DNA from 4 places in the Desulfosporosinus sp. Sb-LF genome. Region 1 is predicted to be linked to each of the others. Evidence: riboswitches for the same ligand, from Rfam matches in the RefSeq annotation. Region 1 holds a riboswitch; each other region holds the start of a gene.
The links. Region 1 has a riboswitch for lysine ahead of lysA (diaminopimelate decarboxylase). Riboswitches for the same ligand answer to the same signal wherever they lie in the genome.
Positions count from the first base shown of each region.

Region 2: linked by a shared signal. The riboswitch ahead of lysA (diaminopimelate decarboxylase) and the one ahead of lysA (diaminopimelate decarboxylase) in region 1 are both predicted to bind lysine.
Region 3: linked by a shared signal. The riboswitch ahead of dapA (4-hydroxy-tetrahydrodipicolinate synthase) and the one ahead of lysA (diaminopimelate decarboxylase) in region 1 are both predicted to bind lysine.
Region 4: linked by a shared signal. The riboswitch ahead of E4K68_RS13415 (ABC transporter substrate-binding protein) and the one ahead of lysA (diaminopimelate decarboxylase) in region 1 are both predicted to bind lysine.

Region 1 covers NZ_SPQR01000004.1:174,541-182,233, reverse strand. The annotation lists gene E4K68_RS07300 (MBL fold metallo-hydrolase) at 1-448, shown strand, start outside; gene ade (adenine deaminase) at 587-2,377, shown strand; lysine riboswitch at 2,444-2,618, shown strand; gene lysA (diaminopimelate decarboxylase) at 2,711-3,970, shown strand; gene bshB2 (bacillithiol biosynthesis deacetylase BshB2) at 4,155-4,826, opposite strand; gene E4K68_RS07280 (YojF family protein) at 4,904-5,254, opposite strand; gene E4K68_RS07275 (DUF2164 family protein) at 5,563-5,793, shown strand; gene E4K68_RS07270 (GIY-YIG nuclease family protein) at 5,920-7,083, shown strand; gene E4K68_RS07265 (phosphoribosylformylglycinamidine synthase) at 7,296-7,693, shown strand, end outside.
Region 2 covers NZ_SPQR01000001.1:162,180-169,872, forward strand. The annotation lists gene E4K68_RS00825 (acyl-CoA dehydratase activase-related protein) at 1-787, shown strand, start outside; gene E4K68_RS00830 (acyl-CoA dehydratase activase-related protein) at 729-1,880, shown strand; gene E4K68_RS00835 (acyl-CoA dehydratase activase) at 1,867-2,892, shown strand; gene E4K68_RS00840 (ROK family protein) at 3,075-4,022, shown strand; lysine riboswitch at 4,116-4,299, shown strand; gene lysA (diaminopimelate decarboxylase) at 4,414-5,748, shown strand; gene E4K68_RS00850 (hypothetical protein) at 6,338-6,613, opposite strand; gene E4K68_RS00855 (LCP family protein) at 6,895-7,693, shown strand, end outside.
Region 3 covers NZ_SPQR01000001.1:415,475-423,167, forward strand. The annotation lists gene E4K68_RS02055 (TetM/TetW/TetO/TetS family tetracycline resistance ribosomal protection protein) at 1-2,011, shown strand, start outside; lysine riboswitch at 2,128-2,302, shown strand; gene dapA (4-hydroxy-tetrahydrodipicolinate synthase) at 2,388-3,278, shown strand; gene E4K68_RS02065 (DMT family transporter) at 3,701-4,567, shown strand; gene E4K68_RS02070 (hypothetical protein) at 4,688-4,903, shown strand; gene E4K68_RS02075 (sialate O-acetylesterase) at 5,085-5,936, shown strand; gene panB (3-methyl-2-oxobutanoate hydroxymethyltransferase) at 6,404-7,240, shown strand; gene E4K68_RS02085 (Bax inhibitor-1 family protein) at 7,444-7,693, opposite strand, start outside.
Region 4 covers NZ_SPQR01000008.1:104,302-111,994, forward strand. The annotation lists gene E4K68_RS13395 (tRNA-uridine aminocarboxypropyltransferase) at 1-503, shown strand, start outside; gene E4K68_RS21105 (4Fe-4S binding protein) at 686-886, shown strand; gene E4K68_RS21110 (hypothetical protein) at 879-1,052, shown strand; gene E4K68_RS13405 (DUF302 domain-containing protein) at 1,123-1,509, shown strand; gene E4K68_RS13410 (M20/M25/M40 family metallo-hydrolase) at 1,607-3,256, opposite strand; lysine riboswitch at 3,469-3,657, shown strand; gene E4K68_RS13415 (ABC transporter substrate-binding protein) at 3,807-4,634, shown strand; gene E4K68_RS13420 (amino acid ABC transporter permease) at 4,726-5,409, shown strand; gene E4K68_RS13425 (amino acid ABC transporter ATP-binding protein) at 5,406-6,128, shown strand; gene chrA (chromate efflux transporter) at 6,247-7,509, opposite strand; gene E4K68_RS13435 (extracellular solute-binding protein) at 7,630-7,693, opposite strand, start outside.

The DNA of each region.
Region 1 (7,693 bases):
CTATATCCAAGGAGAAAAACCACTAATTAAATTGAATCCAGAACAAATGGCTAAAAGGTTGGAGTCTCTTCCTGAAGAAAAACGTAAACAAATGGAGAAAGTTTTCAAAGCATCGCTCAAATTAAAATTTAACGTAGACTCAACGATTGATGATGGTGAAGTGTTGCCATACTGTGGAGGAATCACGGTAATTCACACACCGGGGCATACGCCTGGTCACATTTGCTTATATCTAAACCAGAGCAAAACTCTTATTACCGGAGATGCTCTTAACGTAATAGACGGTCAAATGGTAGGACCAAAACCAGAATATGCGGCTGATATAAATACAGCTAAAAGATCACTGATGAAGCTAATTCAATATGATATCCAAACTGTTATCTGTTATCATGGTGGAGTCTATAATGATAAGGTAAATCAGCGCCTGCTGGAGTTAGCTAACGAATGACCGCCAGTATCCCCATGTGCGCATTTCGGTTACAAGTAGTAATTTTGTAGCGCTAAAAGTCCTCCAAAGCATGATACAATACAGGATGTGTAGAATATAAGATGAAATATAAAGTATGTGATGGATTGAGGGATTTGTTTGAACAAGAGATATAAGCTGTGGGAAGTCGGAAGGCAACTTACAGCAACAGCGCAGGGGAAACAAAAGGCTGATTTAGTGATTAAAAACGGCAAGCTGGTCAATGTTTTTACCGGAGAAATTCTGCCAAACACAGATGTTGCGGTAACATTCGGTCGTGTTGCACTTGTAGGCGATGCCACGATGACTATTGGTGAAAAAACGGTCATTATTGATGCACAAGGAATGTATCTGGTACCTGGGTTCATAGACGGGCATCTTCATGTAGAAAGTAGCCTGATGACGGTGGGAGAGTATGCAAAATCTACTATTCCCCACGGGACATCCTCAATATTTATGGACCCACATGAGATTGTAAATGTCGCGGGCCTTGACGGTATGGTTGCCATGATGAAAGATGGGGCAGCAACGCCCCTGCGCGTTTTTACAACCATACCATCCTGTGTACCTGCGTCGCCTGGCCTTGAAAATACAGGCAGTACAATAACGCCACAGGATATACAAAACACGATGAACTTGGAAGGCGTTGTGGGACTTGGTGAGATGATGAGTTATACCGGCATTTTGTGTGGTGACCCGCAAACCTGCGAGAAGGTAGAGAAAACGCTTGAGGCGGGCAAGACGGTAACAGGCCATTTCCCGCTGACGGATACAGGCGCTACATTAAATGCCTATATTGCATCAGGAATCAATTGTTGCCATGAATCTACCAGTGCGCGTGAAGCTCTTGCCAAGATGCGACTTGGAATGTATGCAATGATCCGGGAAGGTTCTGCATGGGATGACCTTCCCGAAGTGATTAAGGCAATTACGGAGCACGAAATTGATACGAGACTTGCTCTGCTAGTTTCCGATGATCTACATGCAGACACCATCATAAAGCGCGGGCACATGGATTATATTATTCGCCTCGCAGTTTCCATGGGTGTGCGGCCAGTGACGGCAATACAGATGGCAACTCTTAACACCGCTTGCTGCTTCGGCATGGAACGCGATATCGGTTCGATTTCACCGGGCCGTTTTGCTGACATCAACATTTTGAGCGACTTGGGTCAGGTCAGAGTTGAAAAAGTGATCATTAACGGGGAGCTTGTGGCGGAAAAGGGCAGCCTCATCGTGCCTGTTGGAGGCTATGAATATCCGGAGCAGCTTAAAACTTCGGTGAAAATAACCCGGATTTTTTTGCCTGACGACTTTATTGTCAAAGCACCCCTCGGCGCGGAGACCGCAAGGGTAAGGGTGATCGGCGTTCATGACTCAAATGTACTGACGACCGAAATAGTTGAAGCTCTGCCGGTTAGAAACGGAGAAGTTGAGCTTGCAACAGAAAAAGACATCTGCAAGGTTGCGGTCATTAACAGGCATAAGCCGGATGGTGGAATAAGCGTTGGTTTTGTTCATGGCTTTGGTCTGAAAAAGGGCGCGGTTGCGTCAACCTACGCGCATGATGCCCACAACCTGATTGTGCTGGGGTTGAATGACGTCGATATGGCTTTTGCGGTGAATACATTAGTTGAATGTTCCGGTGGCATGACGGCGGTCCAAGGTGAAAAGGTTCTCGCACTTTTAAAAATGCCGATAGCCGGACTAATGAGCGATTTATCTGCGCAGGAGGTTGCTAATGCTCTCGGTGAGCTTTCCGATGCGTGGGCAGCTCTCGGATCCCCGCTTGCTTCGCCCTTTATGACCATGTCGCTGATGTCGCTTGTTGTGATTCCCGAAATTAGGATAACGGACAAAGGCCTTATCAATGTATACAACAACAGTTTTACAACGCTTTTTGTAGATTAAAAATGCATCCGAACGAGAATGGATTGACATTTATTTAAACATTGTTGCATAATATAACAACTTGATAATTATGATAGAGGTGCAGTTATTAAGACTAAGCACACTAAGCGATCCAGCTATGAGGTGTGCCGAAAGGAATGATTGCCGAAGTAAAAGGCTGCGGTATAAGGACTTTTACTGGTTGTGTATTTAATATGTACATAACTGTCACCTAGACGTTGGGTGGAGCACTATCTCTTAAAGATTCGCTTAGATACTTAAGCAGTTTAGGAGTGCGCTCTTTAGACTGCTTTTTTATTATTTATAAATCATTGAAATAGGAGGAGAACATTAGTGGCAGAGAAAGTATTACCTTTTACCAAGGAACAGCTGGAGACAATGATCGAGCAATACGGTTCACCGTTTCATATTTACGATGAACGGGCCATTCGGAAAAATGCCCGTAAGTTAATTGAAGCTTTTAGTTGGGCACCTGAATTCAAAGAGTATTTTGCAGTTAAAGCAACACCTAACCCATATATCCTTAAAGTCTTGCGTGAGGAAGGATTCGGAGCAGACTGTAGTTCAATGGCAGAACTTATTTTAGCTGAAAAGGCCGGAATTTTTGACGAAAATATTATGTTTTCCTCGAACAATACTCCTGTTCACGAATATAAAAAGGCCAAAGAATTAGGCGCAATCATTAATCTCGATGACATAACTCAGATCGATTATTTAGAAAAATATCTCGGTATGCCTAAAATCATTTCGTTTCGCTATAATCCTGGTCGTTTGCGCGATGGGGGAAATGCGATTATTGGTAAACCAGCTGACGCTAAATATGGTTTAACAAAGGCTCAAATCTTTGAAGCCTATCAAATTGCCCGAGAAAAGGGAGTAGAACGCTTCGGGATCCACACGATGATTATATCCAATGAACTTGATTCTAAGTATTTTATTGAGACTGCCAGTATGATGTTTAAGCTTATAGGGGAAATATACGAGAAGTTAGGAATAAGAATTGAATTCGTTAATTTGGGCGGGGGTATTGGAATCCCTTATCGACCAGAACAAGAACCAGTTAGCTTGGAGGCTGTAAGTAGAGGGATAAAGAGCACTTACGATAAATTGATTGTGGATAAGGGATTGGACCCTTTGAAAATCGCCATGGAGAGCGGACGGATGATCTTGGGTCCCTATGGTTATTTAGTAACTAAAGTATTGCATAAGAAAGAAATATATAAAAATTATGTAGGGTTAGATGCCTGTATGGCCGACTTAATGCGCCCCGGGCTCTATGGGGCTTATCACCACATAACGGTGATGGGGAAAGAAGATTGGCCGTGTGATTACATTTATGATGTTACAGGGGGCTTGTGTGAAAATAACGACAAATTTGCGATAGATAGGGCATTACCCAGAATGGATATTGATGATATTGCCGTTATCCATGATACGGGAGCACATGGTCATGCTATGGGATTTAACTATAATGGTAAATTACGCTCGGCAGAGTTACTTCTCAAGATGGACGGTAGTGTTGAAATGATCCGGCGGGCGGAAACGATTGAAGACCTTTTTGCTACCTTGGATTTTTCAGGTTTAGAGGATTAAATCTTAAAATGAATTGTTGAAATTTAAAGAGGCTGTCTCAAAATGATGTCTATGGCATCACAAAAAGGCAGCCTTTTTATACAATTTTAAGCTTCCCTCAGGACATTACGACAACTCGGTGATTTTGATTTTAACTCATATAAAATACTTATGTTTTGGCTATAAGATGAACATTAAGGATGCCTTACGAAAAACGATAGGTCCAGAAAGATTCGCTCTGGAGCATGTGACTGAACTGGTTTTTGGAGGACTGTTCCCTGAGTGGTTCACTCGCGATACGAGCCAGAAACATTTGGGATTGTGATCGATGGGCCTGCACCGCAGCCAGCTTTAATTCTGACACGGATGAAATATCGTTGACGATATCCGGTGGTCCAAGCACTCCTTCACAGTCGCGTGCAAAAGCATGGGCATATACGATAGGACGCTCATGAACGGAAAGACGAGAAATAGCACGGATCGTAACCTCTCCAAGAGCATTATGATCCGGATGCACCGCATAGCCAGGATAGTGTGTAAGGACTAGGGTTGGACGAATCTCCCGGAGAGTCCGTTCAATCCTATCGCACAACAGATCTGGGTCTTCAAATTCAATCGTTTTATCCCGTAACCCGAGTTTAATGACACGTTGAATGCCGATCGCCTCACAAGCTTCAGCTAACTCTGCTTCCCGAATCTTCGGCAGCGACTCTCGAGTAGCAAAGAACGGTTTTCCCATATTACGACCCATTTGCCCCAGAGTAGCACAGACATAAGTGACAGGAACCCCTGATTTGGCGAAGAGCGCTATGGTTCCGCCACATCCAAACGTTTCGTCGTCTGGATGGGGGAAAATTACGAGAACATGTTGTTCCAAAGAATGATTCCTCCCACGTTAATCATAATTTCACTGATAACTCTAAACACCCGTATAAAGCGGGTGATGCGACGAGTTTACAATTCAAACGGAGAAAAACTGAGTTCCATCGACACAGCCAGTCGTCCCTCTTGATCATGACCGGCAAGCAATAGCTGAGCTTCTTGCTCTATCTCAAAATCGGTCAGTCCTTCCGCGTAAACCCAGCCGAGTTCCGTCTTGAGTCCGACGCGGTACGGACCGTCACCCGTGATGATCCCTCGTCCAAAGCAGATGCGACCATTGCGAATATACGCACCAACGGTCATCTTACTCTCTTGGCTATGGACCGCATATGCTCCGTTTGTCGTCTCAAGGTGGAGATACACTTCGCGGTTGAGAAAAATGTCCAGCGCAGGTTGTACAATCGATTTATCTATTGGTTTCATGAACTATCCACCACCTCAACTTAATTCAATTCTGAATTTGCTTCCTATATGAGAGCCAACCCAAGGGCTGATTCAGAACACTAAAGTATTAAAGAATGCTTTTTGCCTCATTATATACTTTTCTCCGATGTTTTGCACCGCCGGGGCGCACGCGAAGTCTCATATAACAAAATGTCCATTCGAGGTGGTATAATCATTACTGTTAGGTAACCGATGTGCCTAAAGTGGCTTGGAAACTAAAATTCTCGAGGTACGTTTGAAATTAGTACTAGGGCAGGCTGAGCTTGTAGAGTGGGAGGAAATTAATTTTGGATAATAAGATAAAAGTAAGTAAAGAAAAAAGACAAGATATGATTTTAGCCATTAAAACCTATTTTCTAAAAGAAAGAGAAGAGGAACTGGGAGATTTAGGTTCGAGTTTATTACTCGACTTTATTACAGATAAACTAGCAATGGAGTTTTATAATCAAGGTGTTTACGATTCATACAAATTTTTGAACGATAAAACTGAAGACTTATTAGAAATCATCAAATATTAATCATTAGACAATATAACTTGTTTCGACCATGCCAGAACAATCGCGATTCCCGTTTGCCACTGATTACACTAGAGAAACGGAGCACTTTTAGAAGCTGCGTTTGTTACCAGGTTAGTAACTACGGCAGTGCCACCTAAATATGTTGCAATGCTACCGGCACAAGAACACACTTATGGAGAATATATGATTTTGAAGGAAAAACTTAAGCAACTTCCACAAAGTCCAGGTGTCTATAGGATGCTCGATTCATTGGGGAATGTTATCTATATCGGTAAGGCCAAAAACCTTAAGAACAGGGTATCTCAATATTTTCATGACCAAAAAAATCGAGATCCTAAAGTTGCTGAAATGATACATCATATTTATACGTTCAATTATCAAGTTACAGATACGGAATTAGATGCGTTGCTTGAAGAATGTCGCCTAATTAAGGAAATAAAACCTAGGTATAATAAGCAGATGAAGAATCAAAAAAAGTACATCTATATCAAAATACCAGCTGAACATTACCCTAAGGTAACAGTCGTAAACGATAAAGCGGATGATGGTGCGTTATACTTTGGCCCTTTTACAAGTCTTCATCGGGTGGAGGCTACAGTACAATATCTAAGTGATTTTTACCCTATACGAAAATGTACTAGTCCAAGATTAATCAAAAGGGTAAATGGTTGTCTGTTTCGGCAATTGGGTACTTGTTTAGGTGTCTGTACCGGGCAAGTAAGTCCTGATGAATACTGGCTTCACATTAAAAAAATCCAGCAACTGATCAACGGGAATGATATGGTAGCTGCTCAGGAACTCTCTAAAATGTTGGATACGGCTATTGAGAATCTTAAGTTTGAAAAGGCGATCCAATATAGGGAATATTACCTAGGACTCCGACATGTCATTGGAAAGCAGCGATTAGTTCAATCCTCAAGTAAAAATAGGAATATCTTAGTTGTTGAACTTATTGACACTGAACTAGCTAAATTATTCCTCATCAAAGGAAATAGACTACTTTATGGAAAAGTGTTTAGTAGAATGTCGGCAGATAGTATAGAGATGAGGCAGACCCTAACCCAGATGATTACGGATAAATTTGTAACTGATAAAAGTGACCTGCATAGATTGACGCAGCAAGACATCGACGAAGCGCAAATAATATACTCGTATCTGAAAAGGAATAGAAATAAGGTTATTAGTTTTTGGATACCATCTACGCGATTAAAGAGTGAAACATCTTTAGATGACACGGTCATAAAGATAGTAACCGGGATTACTTCCAGAAGTTCAGGCTCGAAGAAATAATGCAGTTATAGTGCCATATTGCATGGATTATATGGTTATTTACTTTTATTTAGATGTGAATCGTGGTATTATGCAAACTAAGGATTTTTGTGCCATCTATTCTTGGGAGACAAGGCCATAGACAAAGTGCTATGGCCTTAAACATATTTAAAACTCGATGCTCTCTTGCTACGAGTGTATGAATTCATAAATAATAAGCGCTGGAGGATAGTATGAGATTACAATTAGTCAAACGAATTTATGTCGAGAAAAAGCCGGGCTATGATATTGAAGCCCAGGGTCTCTTAAATGATTTGTTAGAAAATCTTGGCATCATCGGGTTGGAGAATTTAAGAATCATTAATCGTTACGATATTTCCGGTATTACGGATGAGGAGTATGCTCAATCCCGTCCAATTATTTTTGCAGAGCCACCGCTGGACCTAGTATTTGACGAGCAGTTAGAAATTCCCACGAAGGACCTGGTTTTTGCTATGGAATACCTACCAGGCCAGTATGATCAACGGGCGGATTCTGCCGCCCAATGTGTCCAGATCCTGACTCAGAAAGAGCGGCCCATTATTGCCTCAGCTAAAGTGATTGTTCTAAAGGGTCAAATTGCTGCGGAGGA
Region 2 (7,693 bases), on a different contig from region 1:
ATTCTTAGGAATTCCGGAAAGTCTATTTCCGGCAGTTCCCCAAGGAATGCCTGTTCTGACAGTTACGTTAAATTGGCGGAAGGGGAAACGTCGGGTTCTTAAAGACCTTACGGTGTTTGGGGTCGAACTTGGCAAGAGTAAGTCGGATATTCGTAAAGCCTTCCTAGAAGGACAGGAATGGCAAAAACGGTATCAAGATTCAAGAGGCTCAGGTTGGGACTTTGAGGAGAGCATCCGCAAGATCGAACGTACCACAAAGGGCTTAGCTGACCTTCCTGCGATTTCTTCAATCCCTCCGAAAGTTCAAACAATAGATCGCCAGAGAATTGCGTTAGTCGGGCATTCATATCTGACGCAAGAATCGTATGCGAACCTAAATCTTGTCGCCAGAATTCGCGAGCGAGCGGATGTAGAATTAACTGAACACGTCGAACAAAAAGAGGTTGATACTCATTTATTGGGGTTACGCAAAAAGTTGTTTTGGAACCACGCTAAACAAATTTTCGGGGCAGGAAATAAGTTTGTAAAAGATCAAGAAGTGGATGGAATTATTTATCTTTCCTGCTTCGGTTGTGGGACAGATTCCATGATTCAAGAACTTTTAGCCCGAAAAGCCCGAGAACAACATAAACCCTATATGGTGATCACCTTAGACGAACATAGTGGAGAGGCTGGTCTTGTCACGAGACTTGAAGCCTTTTTAGATATGGTGGAAAGGAGGAGGGCCCATGAAGGTAACATTTCCACATATGGGGAACGCCTGGATCGTGATTCAAACACTCTTTGAATCCCTCAATGTTGAAGTGGTAGTCCCGCCTTCTAACAGTAAACAAACCTTAACTATGGGTACTCGGTTGTCTCCAGAATCTGCTTGTTTACCACTGAAGTTGAATCTTGGAAATTATCTTGAAGCTGCAAAGGAAGGGGCCGATACGATTGTAATTACCGGAGGGATCGGCCCCTGTCGGTTTGGTTATTATGGAGAGGTTGAACGACAGATTCTTCGGGATGCCGGGTATGATTACGAGGTGGTGACGCTTGAACCACCAGATGGAAGTTTGCTCGGGCTTGCTAAGCGTATCCGATATCTCGCAGGAAAGGATAATTCTTGGGCACAAATCCTCAAGGCCTTACGTTTTGCTTATCGAAAAAGTGTGGCAATGGATCGAGTTGAAGACTTAATCCATGCGGCTCGGCCCAGGCTCCCAATACCGATGGAAACGGAGAAACTGTATCATGACGCCAAACGTCGTCTTGCCCAGACCATGTCGGATAAGGGGGTACAGGATACCGTTCGCTGGGTACAGGAAAATATTCGTGAACGTCAAGAGGAGCTAGGAACCCCTCCTGAAGGGTTTCAGAAACCCTTGCGTATAGGGATCGTTGGGGAGATCTACACTATTCTTGATCCTTATACTTCGATGGGGCTGGAGGAAGAGCTCGGACGCTTAGGGGTGGAAGTGGATCGTTCCATATACCTTTCAGGATGGGTTGGGAATCACGTGTTTCAAGGTCTAGCTCCAGGATATCGATCGATTAAATCCTATCCAAGTCATGCCAAACCTTACTTGCCTCATTTTGTAGGGGGACATGGTCAGGAGACAGTGGGCGCTGCAGTGAAATTTGCGCAGGAAGGGGTTAATGGAATCATTCAAATTTTCCCCTTGTCTTGCATGCCAGAGATTGTGGCTGCCAGTGTTTTGCCTAAGATTCAAGAAGCGTATAAAGTGCCGATTATGACGCTTATTGTTGATGAGCATACTGGGCAAGCCGGGATACAAACCCGTTTAGAAGCGTTCGTGGATTTGCTGGAAAGGGCAGACCTTCAACGAGGAATAGGACAAACAAGAGGGGATGTGCTAAGTGTTGAGGGAAGATAAGTACTTTTTAGGGGTCGATGTTGGATCAGTTAGTACGAATATCGTTTTGTTACGGTCAGATAATACTGTGGAAGAAACTCTTTACTTAAGAACACAAGGACGGCCGATGCAAACCATTCAAGAGGGAATTAAATTGTTAAGAGCTAAAATGAGAAAATCAGCCGAGATTATCGGGGTCGGAACCACGGGAAGCGCTCGTCAGCTCGCAGCGACCTTACTTGGAGCTGATGTTGTAAAGAACGAGATTACTGCACATGCCGTGGCTGCATCGCGAGTTAACCCCGAGGTACAGACCATCCTGGAAATTGGAGGACAAGACTCGAAGATTATTATTCTTCGAGATGGGGTCGTTTCAGATTTTGCAATGAATACTGTTTGCGCAGCAGGAACAGGATCATTTCTCGATCAGCAGGCAGCGAGATTGGGGATTCCCATCGAGGAGTTTGGTCCGTTGGCACTTCAAGCGAAACATCCTGTGCAGATTGCCGGTCGTTGCTCAGTGTTTGCAGAATCAGATATGATACACAAGCAGCAATTAGGACATTCGCTTCCCGATATATTGGCGGGGCTCTGCCAGGCGATGGTGCGTAATTATCTAAATAACGTTGGTAAAAATAAAGATATTCAGGGACCGATTTTCTTCCAAGGGGGTGTGGCCGCAAACCCTGGAATATGTAAAGCCTTTGAAGATGAGTTAGGGCAACCGATGATTGTGCCCGAACATTATGGGGTTATGGGTGCCTTAGGGGCAGCTTACTTAGCGCAGGAAAAAGTAGGAATGAGACCAGAAATGCAGAGTCGATTCCGCGGCTTACATCTGGCTGAGACTCAATTCCAAGCGAAAAGCTTTGAATGTTCCGGGTGTGCCAATCGATGTGAGGTTGTAGAAATCATGCAGGATGAGACAAGCCTGGCGCGGTGGGGAGATCGGTGTGGAAAGTGGTCGGTGGATGTTAGTGCGGATATTCGTACTGGTATCAAAGAACTTAAGGGAGGACAACGGGGAGCATAAAAAGTGTATAGAGGCATTTTGAGAACTGAAAGGTTCTCTTTTCTTTCATTCCGAAGGATTTAATACCGTCTTGTTTCTTCCTAATCTTTAGTCGAAAACTGCATATAGTGAGGAAAGATAAATATACGAGTAAAAGTAATGAGTGAAGTGGCGGTTTTTTGATCGAAGGGGGAGAGGCTAGGGTGACAGAGAGGCATTATTTGGGCATTGATATAGGCGGAACAAATATTGTTTACGCAGTTGTTACTGCTGATGGGAAATTGATCAGGGAGCAGAGAATGAAGACAAATCCAGCGCGTAGGGCTTCCGAAATATTACATGAGGTGTTAACGGCTAGCCAAGTGTGGATCCAGCAAGATTCCTTGATTATGTCGGTAGGCATCGGGCTGCCTGGAATTGTAGATGCTGAACGCGGGATTGCCCGAAATTGTCCGAATTTAGGATGGACCGATGTCGATGTCATAGCACCGGTCCAAGAGAATTTGGCGGTTCCGGTGCTCTTGGAAAACGATGTACGTTGTATGGCTTTAGCTGAAAGGTCATTTGGGGCTGCACGTGGCACGGATGATTCGATTTGCATTGCATTAGGAACGGGTATTGGTTCAGGGATTTTTGTACGAGGGGAATTATTGAGAGGAACATGTGGAGCTGCAGGTGAAGTTGGACATATGACGATTATCCCAGTTGGTGGGGCGCAATGCGGCTGTGGAAATACAGGGTGTTGGGAAACGCTTGCTTCTGGTTCAGCGATCGTAAGGCATGCACGATGCGCGCTAGAACACGCTCAAAGGTTCAATATTCCAACAGCTTTAAAGGAGCCTCTGGATGGAATTAAGGTTGCAGATGCTGCACGAGAATGGGACTCGGTCGCTGTTGCTGTGCTCCAAGAGGCTGGAAGATTCTTGGGAATTGGGCTTGCTAATCTTGTCAATTTGTTTAATCCAGAATGTGTCGTCCTTGGAGGAGGAATGGCTTTAGCAGGGGATGCGTTGTTTATCCCTGCTCAGCAAGAAATGTTACGAAGAGTAATGGTCAATCCCATTCATAACGTGCGAATAATTCCAGCAGAACTTGGTAGCTCCGCTGGTGCCATTGGAGCTGCAGTATTAGGTCTAGTAAAAGGTGCCTAATGTAGTTGGGAAAACAAATGTTTGGAGAATATTGACCTCTTTGAAGAAATCTGGTATCATTAATGGCAATTATATAATGCCTCATCTCTTTGGAGGTGTGGTAGAGGCGCGAATGACAAGAGTACTGTGGAGAAAGTTGCGGAAACTGATGAACCCATAGGAAAGGGGATTTCGCCGAAGCCCAAAAAGCCGCAATTTTTGGCGCTGGGTCTGTAGTGAAGAACTGCAGGACTGTCACGCGATGCTTAGAGTCATCGTGTGGAGAACTACTCCCAACAGAGAAGAGGGTCATTGTAGCGTGCATAGTGTACGGTAACGGAGGACCTCCTTCTGTTGCCGTTTTTATTTTTTGGAATGTAAGATTGATTTTTAGGAATAGGGAGGAAGAAAAATGAAGTTGCACGGTACACAAAGAGTGAATGAGCAGGGACATTTAGAAATTGGTGGATGTGACACGGTGGAATTGGCAAAACAATTTGGAACACCGCTCTACATTATGGATGAGGCGCATATGCGGGATATTTGCCGACAGTATTACCGTTCGTTTGTTGAAGACTTAGAAAATGCGGAAGTTATTTATGCTTCCAAAGCGTTTTCAACGCTGGCTATGTGTCGGATTATTGATAGTGAAGGACTGGGCTTAGATGTTGTTTCTGGAGGAGAACTCTATACGGCACTTCAAGCTGATTTTCCAGTGGCACGAATTTATTTTCATGGCAATAATAAATCCCGAGAAGAATTAACAATGGCTATCAAAGCTGGGGTTGGGCGAATTGTCGTGGATAATTTTTATGAGATGAGTGTATTAAATGATCTGGCCCAAGAATTGAATCTTCGAGTAGATATCCTCCTTCGTGTAACACCGGGAATTGAGGCACATACCCATGAGTACATTCAGACTGGTCAGATTGATTCGAAATTTGGTTTTACATTGCCAGATGGTACAGCAGATCGAGCGTTTGATTTAGCATTGTCCTACTCCAATCTCGTTGTCAAAGGGATTCATGCTCATATCGGGTCGCAAATCTTTGAACTAGATTCTTTCAGACATGAAGTTCAGATCATGATTAACTATATGGCAGATATCAATGGACGAACAGATTTCCTTCTTCAGGAATTGAATCTCGGTGGAGGATTTGGGATTTATTACGCGACTGGGGATGATCCCGCGCAGATTTCAGACTATGCTAAAACGGTTGAAGACGCTTTAGAGGATGCCTGTCGAAAACGGAATTTCCCGCGTCCTAAAATTATTGTTGAACCAGGCCGTTCAATCGTCGGGACGGCCGGAACTACCTTGTACACTATAGGTTCTATAAAAGAGATTCCTGGAGTTCGAAAATATGTTGCAGTTGATGGTGGCATGGCAGATAATCCGAGGCCTGCGCTGTATCAAGCCCGTTATGAGGCGGTTCTAGCCAACCAAGCAGTGGAAGAAACAACCGAAACTGTTTCCGTTACCGGAAAGTGTTGTGAGTCAGGTGATATGCTAATTTGGGACATCGAGTTACCTAAAGCCAAAGCTGGTGACCTACTCGCTGTTTCTTGTACTGGTGCTTATAACTATTCCATGTCATCAAATTATAATCGTCTTACTCGGCCAGGAGTGGTTCTCGTGGAGGAAGGTTATGCAGATGTGATCGTGAAACGTGAAACGCATTCGGATTTGCTGCGAAATGATGTTTTGCCTGCACGGTTGAACTATTTGAAAATGGCAAGTCGATAGTATTATAAGGAATGAAGAAAAGGGTCCGTGTGCGTTGTATGATGCCTACGGACTCTTTTTCGTTTATCGTCTTTGCGGACGAACAATCACTAGATCAAGAGCAACTAATATAAGAGTTGCAATTAAAATTAGGGATAATCCTCGAGAGGAGACCGTGGGTGCACAAGAAAGGGGAGAAATAGTATAAGAAGAGAAAGGGATCATTGAAGAAGCCGAACGGCTAGGAACCGCGGGATAGTATGGGAGGTATTGAGGATAGACAGGCAATGATGATGGATGAGTGAATCTGGACTGAAGCGTATAGGGAGAAGGATGAGGGAGAAACAAATTTGTTGGCTGTGGACCGGAAACTTGCTGAGTAGGGCGAGTAGGGTGAGTTGTCGGAGAAGAAGGCAGGGAATTTTGATGGAAGAGTAGAGGACCTCGTAATACCGGTGTATAGCCACGGGTGTGACCGGGATTCAATGTTAGCCCCCCTTTTCGATAAAATTACTAGTTTGGGCAACTCGTTTCTTAATCCTATGACAAAGAGAGGCCGTGCATAATCAGACACAGCCTCTACCTATTGCTATGGATGGGCATAGGTAGGCTACTCCTCAGAATTGACCCTGTGTTTGCGGAAGAGCCCCACAGATTCAGTTTCTGGTGCCCAAGTTTCGTTGTCATAAGGATTTTCTGGAGATTCCCAAGGGGATGAAGTTCGTTTGTGGAAAAATTTCCTCATAAGATTACTAGGCGTAGAAATATCAAGTGGTTCAGAAGTATTTTCAAGAGAATCGTTAGAAGTAATTTTGGATTCAGCTGGGATTGTGTCTAAAAATTGGGTTGAAGTTTTCTTGGAGAATATTGTTTTAAGAAAGTACATGTAGGACCCCTCCTTATATTTACATTATATGTAAAATATTCTTGAGTGCTACCTTTATTATTAATGGATGTAGCAAGATTATATGGCGCGAAGTTGAAAGAAGGAGTAAATCCTGTTTTTAGACTCATAGAGAATCTAGTGGGTGTCGAATCTGAATAGCTCCTTCGTTTAAAAAGCGACGAGGGAGTTATTTTTTTCTAAAAAAGTTAGTTAAAACCTAGAATATTTCTGCGGAGATTGTCTGATGCTAAAGAAAAAGTATTTGCAAGGAGTGGGCTCGGATGCAGAAAAAGAAAGATAGCAAAACGATTCTCCGGGTCTACAAGGCATACAAAAGACCCATGCTTCTTGGTTTTTTTCTTGGAATCAGCTTAGTTTGCGGTAGTGTCCTTGTGAGTCAAGTAGTGGGAAATGAAAAACAGGCCATTATTCAAGCCACTAAGCATGGAGGGGGAGATGAGAGACAGGTTGAAGTAGGCGGAGTGACCGGAGTTGAAGGGACAGACCAGCTCAGAGATGATGGCCAGCAACAAACAAACGGTCAAAACGCTCCGACACCCTCCCCCCCTACTTCTGAGAAGAAGCGGTTTACGGTGCTTTTAATTGGAGTGGATCGCCGACCTGGTGAAACATCGATCAGCAATACGGATTCGATATTAGTGGCCAATATCAATACTGAAAATGGTAAAGTGGCTCTCTTATCCATTCCGCGGGATACCCAAGTAACGATTCCCGGGAATGGAACGAACAAAATCAATGCTGCTGCTCGAGTGGGTAAAGGACTCAAAACGACAACAACAATAATTGAAGGCCTAACCGGTCAAACTTTAGATGGCTATGTTATGACGAACTTTTCCGGTTTTAAAAAAATCATAGATACATTAGGCGGTATAACTGTTACAGTTGATAAAGATATGCATTACGTCACTGGAGACAAGACAGACGGGGTGATTAACCTTAATAAAGGAACACAGCGCCTAAATGGAACTCAGGCTTTACAATATGCAAGATTTCGACAAGATGCCTTAGCAGATATTTCGAGGGCCACCCGGCAGCAGGCTGTTTTGAAAGCAATGGAAA
Region 3 (7,693 bases), on a different contig from region 1:
ATTTATGCAGGGCATAGTGAAGTATGCCATGCTACCTTACTATCCCGATGAATTCGGGGCTAAAATATTCAAAATAACCAGAGACGAGCAGGGAAACCGTCTTACGCACATGAAGCTTACAGGTGGAAAACTTAAGGTGAAAGATGTCTTAAGAAATAGCATCTGGGAAGAGAAAGTTAATCAAATTCGTATCTATTCCGGACAGAAATTCGAGGCAGTGAATGAGATAGAAGCAGGTTCTCTATTCGCAGTAACAGGTCTCAGCCAAACCAGACCGGGAGAAGGCTTAGGGAGAGAGGAAGCTTCAAATACACCAGTATTGGAACCCGTACTGTTCTATCAGATTATACTTCCGGAAGGCTGTGACCCAAGAGTGATGATTCCCAAGCTGCGTCAGATTGAAGAAGAGGAGCCGGAACTTCATATTGTCTGGGATGAGCAGTTACAGGAAATACAGGCACAGATCATGGGAGAAGTGCAGATTGAAATTTTACAGAGCCTTATACAAAGCCGTTTTGGTGTTGAGGTAGCCTTCGATGCTGGAAGGATTGTGTATAAAGAGACGATTGCCAATGTAGTAGAAGGGGTAGGGCACTTTGAACCATTACGGCATTATGCGGAGGTCCACCTGTTATTGGAGCCTGGTGAGCCGGGCAGTGGTCTGCAATTTGGGGTAGACTGCAGTGAGGATAGCTTAGGTAGAAACTGGCAAAGACTCATTTTAACTCATCTGGAAGAAAAAGCTCACAAAGGAGTTCTAACAGGGTCAGCGATTACAGATATGAAAATTTCGTTAGTCTCAGGTAGAGCGCACAATAAGCATACCGAAGGCGGTGACTTCAGGGAGGCTACCTATCGTGCAGTGCGCCAGGGCTTAATGGAGGCAGAATCCATATTGTTGGAGCCATATTATGCCTTTCAACTGGAACTGCCTGTGAAAATGGTTGGAAGAGCTATGACTGACATTGAGAAAATGCATGGCACATACGAAATATCACAGACAAATGGCGAGATGGCAGTTCTTGTGGGGAGCGCCCCTGTTATTACCATGAGGAATTATCAGAAAGAGGTAGTTGCCTACACCAAAGGTCTTGGCAGGTTGTTTTGTAGCCTGAAAGGGTACGAACCATGCCATAATGGGTTAGAGGTCATAGAAAATATCGGATATGATTCTGAAAGAGACACAGGAAATCCGACAGCTTCGGTATTTTGTGCACATGGTGCAGGCTTTTTGGTGGATTGGGATAAAGTAAAGGACTACATGCATGTTGAAAGCTATCTTCAGAAAAAAGACGATTTATCGAAAGAAACAGCCCAAAACCAGGCCCCATACAAAGAAGAGAAGTGGATCAGTTTAGATGAGATTGACCAAATTATCAATAACACCTTCTATGCGAACCAAGGGAAGAAGTCTGTCTGGAAAAGACGCAAGACAGCCCTCGAAAGTTATTATGAACCAGTTACCTATGTCGGCAGACAGAAGGAAACCCAAGAAGAGTATCTCCTTGTTGACGGCTATAATATTATTCATGCATGGCCTGAGCTGAAAGAGCTTGTAGATGATAATATGGACGGCGCAAGGATGAAATTACTTGATACTTTAAGTAATTATCAGGGGATTCGAAAATGTCGGATTATCGTTGTATTTGATGCTTACCGTGTTCAGGGGCACCTTGAGGAAGTAATCGACTATCATAATATCCATATGGTATATACCAAGGAGGCTCAAACGGCGGACCAGTATATTGAAAAATTTGCCCATGATAATCAAAAAAAATATAATATCACAGTTGCAACGTCAGACGGTTTACAGCAGATCATTATCAGGGGGGCAGGATGTGCCTTATTATCCGCCAGAGAACTGAAGGCTGAGATCGAAGAGGCTAATAAAAGAATATATCAGGAATATCAGAAAATACAGAGAAGAGACCGTAATTATCTAATGGATGCATTGTCTCCAGAAGCAAAACAGCAGATAGAAGAACAGATTAAAAAAGAAAATGATAAGTAAGCAAATTATGTCGTATACTAATTTTACTTATACGGCACTGGTGAAATACTGTCCAGCACCGCTCTTTGTGCCTCTAATTTGGGCTTGACAAGTATAAGGAATATGAATAGACTAAATAAAATGATAGAGGTGCATCGTACAATCAGTACCCGAAGTTGTTAAGGTTTACGTAAGACCGTAGCTTCGGTGAAAGGTGTAGATGCCGAAGTTGGTCCCCTTTACGTGGGGACTGGCTGGATGAACAAAATAAGATTTGTTCAACTGTCGCGTTTGCGGAGAGCTATCTATATTACAGTATGATTGAAAAATCATATAAGGTAATTTAGTAGCTGATTCCGTCAGCTATTTTTTTTATAAAAGGAGACGTGGAATTAACATGAAAAAGAACACTGTTTTCAAAGGTATCGCCACCGCTCTTATCACTCCTCTGGACGAAACAGGAATTAATTATGAGCAGTTTGGCAAATTGATCGATTGGCAAATTGCAGAAGAGATTGATGCTCTGGTGATTTGTGGAACCACAGGTGAAGCGTCGACCCTAACTGACGCCGAGCACAGAGCAGCAATTACATTTGCAGTTCAGCACGCAGAAGGCAGAGTGCCGATTATTGCGGGCACAGGTAGCAATGACATCGAATATGCGCATGACCTCACTCGTTTTGCCTGCGAAGCAGGTGCGGATGCAATGCTCGTAGTTACTCCTTATTACAACAAGGCTACGCAAAAAGGCCTGATTAAAATGTTTACTCAAATTGCCGACAAAAGTACAAAGCCTATCATTCTCTATAATGTGCCTTCAAGGACAGGTATAAATATTGAGCCTGCAACCTACGAGGTATTAGCTGAACACGAAAACATAGTAGGGATTAAAGAAGCAAATGGCAACATTTCAAAAGTTGTTGAAACGATGGCGCGTGTGCGTGGCAAGCTTGATTTGTATTCAGGCAATGACGATCAGATAGTTCCACTTATGGCGCTTGGTGGAGTTGGCGGCATTTCTGTACTTTCAAACATTATGCCTGCACAGACACGTGAGATTTGCACCCGTTTCTTTAATGGTGACATTGCCGGCAGTGCAGAGCAGCAATGTAAACTTTATACCCTTATAGACGCACTGTTTTGTGAAGTAAACCCTATTCCGGTCAAGGCTGCTATGGCAGCTATGGGTTTCTGCAAGGATTATCTCAGATTGCCTCTCACAACAATGGAGGATACAAACCGTGAAAAGTTGGTCTCTCTTATGAGAACACATGGATTAAACGTTTAAGGAAGGTTTTTAGATTTAATATGGTGAAGTTAATTCGCTCAGGACTTTAGAGATTTGTGCATAAAGTTATGACACATTCTTCTTATAACCCGCAAAAATGCACACTCAAAAATGCAAATACCCCCTTTATTTAATAGCCGAGTGCATCATTAAATTGTATCAAAGATTGCGGTTTAGCCTTATCATCTCAATACATAACTCAACTATTGATGCAATTAAAAGTCCAGCAATACTGGACTTTTCGGCATTTCTGGGCACATTAGGCATCGTTCATAGCGGGGCCTTTTTATTTAAGGAAGGGTGCCCATGACTTTAAAGTGTAATTTGTCTGAAAGGTTTAGACAAGTATCTCTGGCAGCCTAAAAAAAGAGGGACTTCCAAAGAAGTATTATTAGGTTACTACGAAAGGGAAGCAAGAATAAATGACGAAATCATATGTGAAATATATAGTGTCTCTACTCATTTTTGGTTCAAATGGCATAGTGGCCAGTCATATTATGCTAAGCAGTTCTGAAATTGTATTTTCAAGAACCATTATTGGCAGCTTGGTATTAGGACTCGTTTTCATATTAGGGCGGAAAAGACCACAATTTGAGCAAATAAAAAGGCAATGGGTCTATCTGCTGGGTTCTGGTATCTCTATGGGGTTAAGTTGGATATTTTTATTTGAGGCTTATCGGCTAACTAGTGTCAGTACTGCAACACTTGTATATTATTGTGGGCCGGTAATTGTAATAGCAGTTGCGCCTTTCATATTCCATGAAAAAATGACAGTAAGCAAAATGATCGGTATTATCATGGTTGCTTTGGGTATGGTGTTCGTCAACGGTTCGGATTTTTTAACAGAGGGTATGTCTTGGGGACTTATGTGTGGAATAATTTCTGCATTGCTTTATGCCACAATGATAATTTCGAATAAAAAGGTGGAAAAACTTAACGGACTTGAAATTACCCTCGTTCAACTTGTTACTGCCTGTGCAGTAGTTACTCTTTACACCTTGCTGATGCACAAAGGGACAATTTCTATATCCGGTACAAATATTATACTGATTTTATTTCTCGGGGTTGTTAATACAGGGATTGGATGTTATTTGTATTTTTCTTCTATTCATGAGCTTCCAGCACAGTCGGTGGCTATATGTAGTTATATTGACCCTTTATCCGCTCTGGTATTTTCGGCAATCATTCTTAACGAACATCTGAGTATGGTTCAAATCGTTGGTGCGATTTTGATTTTAGGCGGTGCTGCATTTGGCGAGTTATATCATTTTAGAAAAATTAAAATATAACATACAATTACACAAGTGCAATTATTACACATGACATTCATGCTGTCATCTCACCGCACGTTGGTGTTACCTTCACTGAAGGTTTATTTTAGCAGGGTGGGGTAACAGGCGTGGTATGCCGTGGCTGTCGTTTCCGTCAGCTTGTTTCCGACTAACAGGAGGGAAAGAGCGGCTTATCAGCCGTGGCCATGGATTCCCGAAATTCTTGAGGGAATGTGTGGCTGCTGGCCGGATGAGGCCAGATCACCCGCAGCGGATTTACTAAGACCGCAAAGGATATCTCAGCGAGCGGAGGCTCCCCGGCTAGGGGAGACTACGGGAGCGGACAGAATGTAATTGCCTCAGAGTGTCCAAAAAGCTATCCCGTTTGCGATGCAGGCGGGATAGCTTTTTGGCTCCTACGTTATAAATGATGTATAATAAATTCCAGTAGTAGACTTTGAGTGATAGAATAGTTAATTCTCGCAGATAATATGCAGCAAAGAACAGAGGTAAAATAAAGGGGAATTAAATACTTATGATACATTCTTTTTTAATGGTTGGACAATCCAATATGGCCGGACGGGGATTTCTGAAAGATGTCCCTCCGATTTGCAATGAACGAATAAAGATGCTGCGAAACGGGCGCTGGCAAATTATGACGGAACCTATAAACTATGATCGGCCTTTTTCTGGTGTTGGCCTTGCAGCCTCCTTTGCGGCGGCATGGTGTCAAAAACATAAAAATGAAGAAATTGGGCTAATTCCTTGCGCTGATGGTGGCACCAGCCTTGATGACTGGGCTGTGGGGGGAGTATTATTTGAACACGCGGTGTTCCAGGCAAAGATTGCCCAACGAACTAGCGTGTTGGATGGAATACTTTGGCATCAAGGCGAAAATGAATGCTCTCCGGAACTCTCTAGCCGTTACTATGAAAAGTTTTTACTCATTGTCGAGGCATTCCGCCATGAACTCTCTGTGCCAAACATACCTCTTATTATGGGGGGGCTTGGGGACTATTTAAGTAGTGGCATGTTTGGTGAATATTTTCAAGTGTACCCATTAGTCAATAAAGAACTTGAAAATTTTTCTAATTCGCAGAAAAATTGCTACTTTGTTACAGCTTCAGGTCTTCAAGCCAATCCGGACGGTATTCACATGAATGCAGTTTCTCAAAGAATATTTGGTCTACGATATTTTGAAGCCTTTGACAAGCTAAAACATATATTGATGCCTCTTGAAGGTGAAAATAGTGCAGTTAATATTGATAGCGAAAGACCGTTATCCAAAGCAGAAAGGATTACCCTGTTGGAAAATAAGTTTGTCAAAGGCGATTTATCATTAGAAGCTTACCAAGCACAACTGGCAAAAATAAATAGCCAGATGTAATACAAAATCGCAACAAGATGTAATTGGATTTTTTTCTGGAAAGTTCAATCTAGTGGAGATAATCTTCCAAAGGCGTAAATCCCAGTAGTTGGCCATCGCCCCAGTATCTTAACAAACGAGCATCAAGACGAGTATCGAAAAATGCTCGTCTTTTTTGCTGGAGGGGTTAATCTTGTCTGCTTTCCATTATCCTGCAAATCCGTCACAACATGAATTTTTGCAAAGTTCAGTTAAAATGATTTAATGGTAGCCAGGTTAAATATTACCTGATATACTTAATTTGGGCAGTATCATTAGAACTGCACCTTTTCATGGAATCCTAACAATTTAAATGGTTCTGCCTAGACCTGTTACGGGCCAGGACAGAGGGATGAAACTGTTATATTTAGAAAGTTCCTTCTGGCTAAAGGAACTTTTTTTATGTCAACATTGTTTTCTCACCTCTCCTGAAAAAAGGAGGAAAAATTATGAAATCAACAAAAGACTTCATGGAAATGAAAAACCAAAAAGAAAAGATAGTCATGGTAACTGCCTACGATTATCCATCAGCCAAACTAGCCGAGCAAGCAGATGTGGACATGATTCTTGTTGGTGATTCTCTAGGCAATGTTGTGCTTGGCTATGATTCAACCATCTATGTGACGATGGAAGATATGACTCATCACGCTAAGGCGGTTAAACGTGGGGCTTGCAACACTTTTATAGTAGTTGATATGCCATTTATGAGCTATCATCTATCGGTAAGGGATACACTTTTAAACGGAGCAAGGCTTATTCAGGAAACTGGTGCTCATGCTGTAAAAGTGGAAGGTGCTGATGGAGTGCTCTTACATATCGAAGCGCTTGTAAAAGCTGGTATTCCTGTTGTATCTCATCTAGGGCTGACTCCACAATCAGTGGGAGTCCTTGGCGGATTTAAAGTTCAGGGGAAGGATGCAGAAGCCGCTAGGAAAATGGTCGAGGATGCAAAACGATGTCAGGATGCAGGGGCATTCGCTGTTGTGCTTGAATGTGTTCCAAAACAGCTCGCTGTGGAAATTTCATCATTTCTGTCGATTCCTACGATAGGGATTGGAGCAGGTGTTCATACTGATGGGCAAGTGCTTGTATACCATGACATTCTCACTTACGGAGTAGAACGCGTCTCGAAATTTGTTAAACCATATGCAAATGTAAATAAACAAATTATTGACGGCCTACAAGCATATGTAAACGAAGTGCGAAATAAACTTTTCCCTGATGACCAGCATAGTTTTACGATGAAAGAAGAAGAATTAAAGACTCTTTACGGAGGTAGGGAATAAACGCCATCACTGCTATGCCAAGGACTATAAGGAAGTAAAAGAAATATACGAGTAAAATATTGTTCAGTAAACAAGGAAAATGCTGATTCACCATTATTGGAAGGAAATCAGCATTTTTCATTTTTTCCATAGTATAAGAATAATACGAAGAGGCTCCTTCTGTTTTCTGTGATCACAATATTCCACTGCAATTATTTAATACATTAGCGCTTCCGCATACCACCGCCGCCAAATATCAAAAAGATATCAAGAATAAACGTAAATAGATTTACAAAATCCAGGAAAATACTGAGTGTTACCATCACTGCATTGTCTGCTGTAGCATACTTAGCGCGTTGAAAATCTAAAGCGGTCATCAAACTAAAAAGAATTGCTCCTCCTAAGCCAATCAGTAGTCCGAAAGGGCTAAAAAAACTGCTGAAAAACATAGAGAGAATCATAATCCCTAACAGA
Region 4 (7,693 bases), on a different contig from region 1:
CAAGTGAAAGAGAGTTTTATAGAGCTTCCAGTACAGGTAGATTGCTTAAGTTGATAAATCCTGGCTCAACTGAGATTTTCCTATGGGAACGAACCAACCCATCTCCCGGACTAATGGCGAATATTCAGAAATATCGAGGAAAAGCGTATTTGTTGTTTCCGGCGGAGAGTACGGATATGGTAGCTAGATCCGTAGGTGAGGTTGAAGAAGGACCAGTTGCCTTTGTGTTAATTGATGGTACATGGAAGGAAGCTAGAAAAATAGTTCGAAAGAGCGACTATTTAAAGGATTTGCCCCTTGTTTCTCTTAAACCGGATTATGAATCTAGATTTAGTTTGCGAAGGGGCAGGGTGGAAGGCACAATTTGTACGATAGAAGCAGCAATGGAAATTTTAAAACTTACAGGCGAAATAGCACAAGAACGAATTATTGGAGAATATTTCGATTTGTTTCTAAAACATTATAAGGCGGGCACAAGTTCGCATTTGCCGAAAATAGATTGATGACTATTGCAAAGCACATGAGTTATTATAGGGGATCTAGTTTTCGCATGCGCTTTTGCTTCATGAGAAATGGAGGAATTAAATTCACGGAGGCAGAAGAGATCTGGTATTTATAACAAAAATTTTTATTGAAAATACCTTTTTAGTTTAGTCGATAAAAATGCCTAAAAGGTGGAGTGAATATGCCTGCGTTTATTTTGGAGAGAATGTGTCGGGGGTGCAAACACTGTGTCAACGCTTGCCCGGTTCAAGCGATTAGAATGGTCGCACATCTCACGGTTGTCGACCCCAATCTATGTACGGAATGCGAAGCATGTATGGAAGTATGCATACATGGCGCTATTACATTCAAATCAATAGAGGAGGAAAAAACGAATGGATGAAGATCGACAGAAGGAACTTAGCCTGCAGCTTGACGCTGTAGAAAAAAAGTTAGCAGATTTAAAGGCACGCTGGCCGTTTCATTCTGTGCAACCTAAGATGGTAGCAGAACGCGAGGACTTGGAAGAGGAACGAGACCGCTTATTAGGCATAATCAATCCAGCGTGATAGTTGAATTACTCAGTTCTGTAAAGACTAATCATGAATATAAAGAAAACGACTAAGGGGGACATTTATCTTGGATATAAAATATGAGGTAAAGACTAGTAAAACCTTTTCAACAGCCGTTGAAGATTTGAAAAAAAGCTTAAGTGAAAATAAGTTTGGGGTATTATGGGAGCTCAATTTTAAGGAAAAGTTAGAGGAAAAGGGATTAGAATTTAAGCAGAATTTTAAGGTGTTAGAGGTATGTAATCCACAACAAGCTAAAGAGGTATTGGATTGTCATATTGAAGTTGGATACTTTTTACCGTGTAAAATGGTTGTGTATGAAAAAGAAAACAGTGTTTATATGGGAATGATGCGTCCTACTTCTATGATTGGCATGTTGGGGCAAGAAGAACTACTAAATATTGCACAACAGGTAGAAATAGTGTTGAAGAAAGCTATAGATGAGGCGATCTAGCAGATATTTGCAAAAGAGGATTATTCACTTTCTTGAAAGTGAATAATCCTCTTTTTTGTCTCCCAACACTACTTGGGAAATAATAGAAATTTGAGACTTATTTCAAGATATCTTGGATGACCTCATTAATGAGGTTGGGAACAATCTCAAAGGAGTAAGCAATCTCAGCCCGCTCATGCTTTTTGTGAGCATCGAGCCCATACGGTCCGATACAGATCACGGGAACATTGATATCCCGTACATCTTGGTATTCTACATAGTGTTTTGTTCCCCATGCTGGATTATTTAAGCAAACCGCTTGGATCCCAGCTTCATCATCACTTAAGGCCACGAAACTCATGTCTGAAATATAGGGGAAGAAGTTCCGAGTAACAATGGGGTTCGGGTAGTTAGGCTGGATTTTGGCGACGGCTCCCTCTAGTGCTTCGATTAACCGTTTTTCTTGCTCGGTTTTTCCTGTGAGTTCGATTCGTGGAGAGTAGAGAGAGGAATAGAACAGGATCATTGCAGGACTTTTATCCTTCATAAATTTCCACGCTTCTTCAACCACCCTGGCAGAAAACATTCTAATATCTAAGGTGGCGTCCGTTAAAAGGTCATCAGTGAATTCTTTCATGTGTTTTGTATAAGTTTCGCCGTTTTGGTCAATTAATTGCTGATGAAATTCCTCATAAGTAAACACTCGCACATCCCAAGGGATAGGCTGATAGGTTTCCCCACTTAGTTCACAATAAGCCTTATAACGTTCTATAAAAGTCTCTAAAGCCCTCTCAAAAGCAATTTCTGCGTGGTGTTTGAGCTTATCTAGGACATCTTTTGGGCTCCATGAATAAATAAAGAAGTTATAGTAAACGTAAGCAGACAGAGCGGTTTGAACGGTATAGGAAGGTTTTAAGTCTGTTTGCTTTAGTGAGACCGGAGGAGCAGGTGTCTCACCATAGGCCTTGTCACTGAGGAACGGGTTGTAGTTAATTTCTCGAGTGAGTTCGGCAGCAAGAAAATTGGGATCAAGTCCTTCGAAACAAGAACCAACATGAGTTTCCTTCCCAGTAATGAAGAAGGAAGGCAAGAGTTTTCCGACGGTTCCTTTGTAGATATATCGATTTTTATCTCCATCATACCTGGGGGAGACAAAATCTGCGTTGATTGCCGCAATATAACGAAAACGATAGCTCTCTTTCCATTGTTTCAGTACCTTTAAAGCAGAAAGAATGCCGTGGGAGCTGTCCTCTTCATCGCACTCCGCGATGAGTAAGAGGTTCCCGGCTAAGGTCTCTGGGTGTTCTGAATAGTGTTTTAGCAAATAAATGTGACTGGCTAAGCCACCTTTCATATCCAAGACCCCGCGACCGAACAGCCATTTGTCAGAGTTTAAGTGTTGCTCAACTATAGCCGGGAGTTTTTCCGACTTATATGCAGTCTCTAATGCCTCAGGATTACACGCAACATTTTTTAACTGGGCATAGTCGTCAATTCCGACAGTATCAAGATGCCCCATTAAAATAACTGTATCGGTCGATACTTTTTTAGTCCCTTGCACAAAAGCAATCACGTTATAGCGTTCGATTTCATCGTCAACAGTGCGAGCTAACACCAAATGCTCTGGGTTGGCAACAAAATAAGGAAATGCTTCTAACATATGATGGATGCTAGTTGCCATATCCTTTTCACCAGAAGTATTAACAACGCTAGGAACCTTAACTAATTCTTTGGTAATCTTCAATACATCATCAAGACACTTTAACATATAAATAGTTCTCCTTTTTTAGCGCATTCTATCATCAAATAAGCTACTAGGTACTTGTCGTAAATCATCAGCCTTTATGTATCGACTTTTGTTGAATTCTGTTAAATTATATAATATACATACTTATAAGAGCAAATCAAGTCTTGATTTGCTCTTTATTTCAGACTATAATCGAGATGTTAGAATTCCATAAGTTTCCTCGCCTAGTTTTCAGGTGAGGTAGAGGTCGCAGCTTATAAAAGTAGTTTGCTTGAGGCTCAGCACAGCCATGGAAAGTGAACGAAAGGATACGTTGCCGAAGTTTCTATACGTTGCTGTGTATAGGGGCTGGGATTGTTTCCAAATAGGGGCAAGACTGTCACAGCCGGCATGCCAATCCGCTGTGGAGAGCTATCTTCGATGAAGGTATTAGGCGCAGGGGATGAACTGTCACCTTTTCAGGTGCTTACTTTGTGCTTAATCCTCCTTCGAACAAAAAGGGGGATTTTTATTTTTGTAAGTGTGTTTAAGGTTATGCAAGAATCAGAATAACTTGGGAGGATGAAAAGAAATGAGAAAAACTAAAATGAACGTTAAAAAAGTTGTAGCAATTGCCATAGCGGGGATGATGTTACTATCGCTGAGTGGATGTGGCTCCAAACCGCAAACAGCTAAGGAAAGCGCCTCAACACCGACCACACAAGCGCAAACCGTAAAAACCATTCAAGAAGGCTCGTTAACCTTTGCTATGACTGGACTTTACAAACCGCTAAACTATAAAAAAGACGGGGAATTAGTTGGCTTTGACGTAGAAATCGGAAACGAGGTAGCCAAAAGAATTGGATTAAAGCCCAATCCGGTGACGAATCCATGGGAAACCATTATTCAAGGCCTCAAAGGTAACAAGTATGATGCTATTATCGCAAGTATGACGGCTACTCCAGAACGTGCGCAACAAATCGACTTCTCTGATCCTTACTATATTTCTGGGGCTCAAATCTTTGTTGCGGAAGGGAACACGACTATCAAGACTAAAGACGATCTAAAAGGTAAAGTAATCGGAGTTATTCAGTCTAGCACTTGGAAAGACCTTGCGGAAAAGTACACAGACAAAATCAAGCCCTACTCCAGTGACGTTTTTGCTCTTCAGGATCTACCCTCTGGTCGAATTGATGCGGTCATTACCGATAAAATTGTAGGGATATCGGCTATCAAAGAACAAGGTTTGAAGCTCAAACCAATTGACTCTGTGCTCACTGAAGATAAAATTTGTATTGGTATTAACAAGGGTAATCCAGAACTCATGAAGAAATTAAACGACGCCATCAAAGGTATGGTAGCGGATGGTACGTATGCAAAAATTAGTGACAAATGGTTTGGCTATAACGTTTTGAAGTAATTGTCGAGTTTCCAGAGTCTTTATGCCAATCAAGTTGAAGTAACTACAGTGCGCGTTCATCGCGCACTGTATATTGAAGGGGTCGAAACGAATGAATTTCCTACACAATATCTCATCAATTTTTCAACATCATGGGATGGCGTTCATAAAGGCGACTGGTATTACGGTTTCTCTGACTGCGGTCTCATTGATTATTGCTACCTTTATCGGTTTAATCTTTGCGTTTTTTAAAATTTCTCATAATAAAGTTTTACAAAAAATTGCGGATATTTATATTGGCTTAGTTCGTGGTACTCCCTTGATTGTACAGCTAATGTTTCTATACTATGGGATTTCCAGCGTTTTGGTACTCCAGGATTTTACGGCTGGGGCACTAGCTCTAGGTATCCATTCAGGGGCCTATATCGCGGAGATTTTTAGAGGGGCCATTCAATCCATTGACAAAGGTCAACTGGAAGCGGCTCGTTCACTTGGAATGCCTTATCCTTTGGCAATGCGGCGAATTGTATTTCCCCAGGCTTTTAAAAGAGCAATTCCCTCCTTGGGGAACCAGTTTATTATAGGTCTTAAAGATTCTTCGTTGGTGGCCTATATCGCAGTAACAGAACTATATAATACCGCTTTATCTGCGCAGGGCGAAAACTACATGCCCTTTGAGACCTATTTTGTTGTGGGACTTTACTATCTAGCTCTCGTATTGATCTTTACCTTTATTCTTAATAAGATTGAGGCCCGCCTTGATACCTCAAAAGCAGGGAGGGTGACAGTGGCATGATTAAAGTGACAAAATTAGAAAAGTCGTTTGGCAGTCTTCAGGTTCTACAAGATGTTGATCTGGAAGTTAAGAATAATGAAGTGGTTGTACTCATCGGCCCTAGTGGTTCCGGTAAAAGCACACTTTTGCGTTGTCTCAACTTTTTAGAGATTCCTAATGGCGGTCAAATTAGCATAAACGGACAGCTTGTGAATCCGCATAAGACCGATCTGAATATGATTCGTGAACACATGGGCATGGTGTTTCAGCATTTTAACCTTTTTCCCCATAAAACCGTGATCGAAAACCTTATGGAAGCTCCCATCTACGTCAAGAAGAAGCATAAGGCTGAGACCCGAAAAAAGGGTTTAGAGCTTTTAGCGAAGGTTGGCCTGGCAGAAAAGGCGGAACATTATCCGGAACAATTATCAGGTGGGCAAAAGCAACGGGTTGCCATTGCCAGAGCCCTTGCCATGGAGCCGGACGTGATGCTCTTTGATGAACCAACATCCGCTTTAGATCCAGAGCTTGTCGGGGAAGTTCTTTCAGTAATGCGAGATCTGGCGAAGGACGGAATGACTATGGTTATAGTGACCCATGAAATGGGCTTTGCCAAAGAAGTCGCGGATAGAGTACTCATGCTTTCCGAAGGTAAAGTGATCGAGGAAGGGCATCCGACAGAGTTTTTTGGGAATCCCAAACATGAAAGAACCAAACGTTTTCTGAACCAGGTGTTATAAGTTTTTGTTCATAAAGGGCCCTGGCTTAAGTGGAATAAATCTACTTGAGTCAGGGCCCTTCGTTTTGATTTGGACATTGCGTTTTACTCAATTCTTTAATCCGTAGGCAAATGTGTTGTTAGAAAATAACCAGCGACACCAACGCTCCGGCGATGATGATCCACAGCGTATCGATCTTGGTAAAACGCTGTACTCCAAAGGCTGCTATAGCCATTCCATAGGTCGGCAAATCGACTAACGAGCTACCCGTCAATTTAAAGATCACAGCCCATAGTGTACCGATAAAGGCGGCAACAACTCCAGTGATAACCATTTTAAATTTATCAACCTTACGAGCACGATTGTAGAGATCTGAGATAATATTCACAAAGGTAAAGGCAGGTAGATACATATTGGCCATAGCCAAGGCTGCTCCGAAAATACCTGCAACTTTATAGCCGATAAAGGCGGAAATAACAGTCACTGGACCAGGTGTTAGTAAACTTAAGGCTAATGCGATACCGAACTCCTTATCTGTGACAAAATGGTATTGATTAACCATGGCATCTTGGATAAACGGTAACATTGCATAGCCACTTCCGAAGGTTAACCCACCGATTCCAAATAACGTATTACCCAGTTGTCGATAGGTGGGATTGATAAAGTTAATCGCAAAATTGATAATCAGTAGAACGGCAACCATCATTAACATAACCACGTATTTCTTTTTGCTGAACTCAAACTTAATGGCAGAGACAGCTCTGGGGGAAGACTTTTTGGCAACCCAAAACTTTTTATCCATGATGGCTTTCCACCTAGGAACTTTAAACGTCAGAAAGGTAAAGACTAGGCTGACGACTCCCGCAACGAAAAGGAGTGATATAATGTTGACTTTCAAAAAATACACCATGATAAATCCGCTGACAGCCAGAATCGTCAATTGAGGGGAGTTTACTCCCTTTTTCCAGAGATCTAAAATGGTGTTTAAGACCAGACCTACGACTAGCGCGCCTACTCCCTTAAATAACGAGGATACTAAAGGTATGTCGTTATAGTTTAGATAAAGGTGGGCGAGAACGACCATTAGGAGAAAACAAGGAATTACAAAAAAGATACTCGCAACTAGGGCGCCAGGAAATCCTCTGAGGAAATATCCGATGTAGGTGTTTAGATTGACGGTAGGTGCCCCGGGTAGGAGTTGTGACAGAGCTAGACCGTTCAAATATTCCTCGTCGGTCATCCAGTTTTTTTTGTCTACCAGGGCCTTTTTGGCCTCCCCAAGTGCAGCTAGACTATACGATACAAACCCGATGTGCAGAAATGTTTTAGCAATTTCCAAGAGGCTTACCAACCTGGGTTGTTCAGATGATGGGTTGATTTCGCTTGCCGGTTTGTCTTCCATGATTTAGCCCCCTAACGCACTAATATAGTTAGGATTTTTCCCGATCAGAGAAATATCTCTGGTCACCAAGACTAACGCTATACATGGTCTGGGGTTTTAAGAATCTTTGCCGAATTGAATTTAACAGGGGATCAGACCACATTCCTCCAAAATTATAGACCCTTCTGGTCCAGTCAGAAGATCG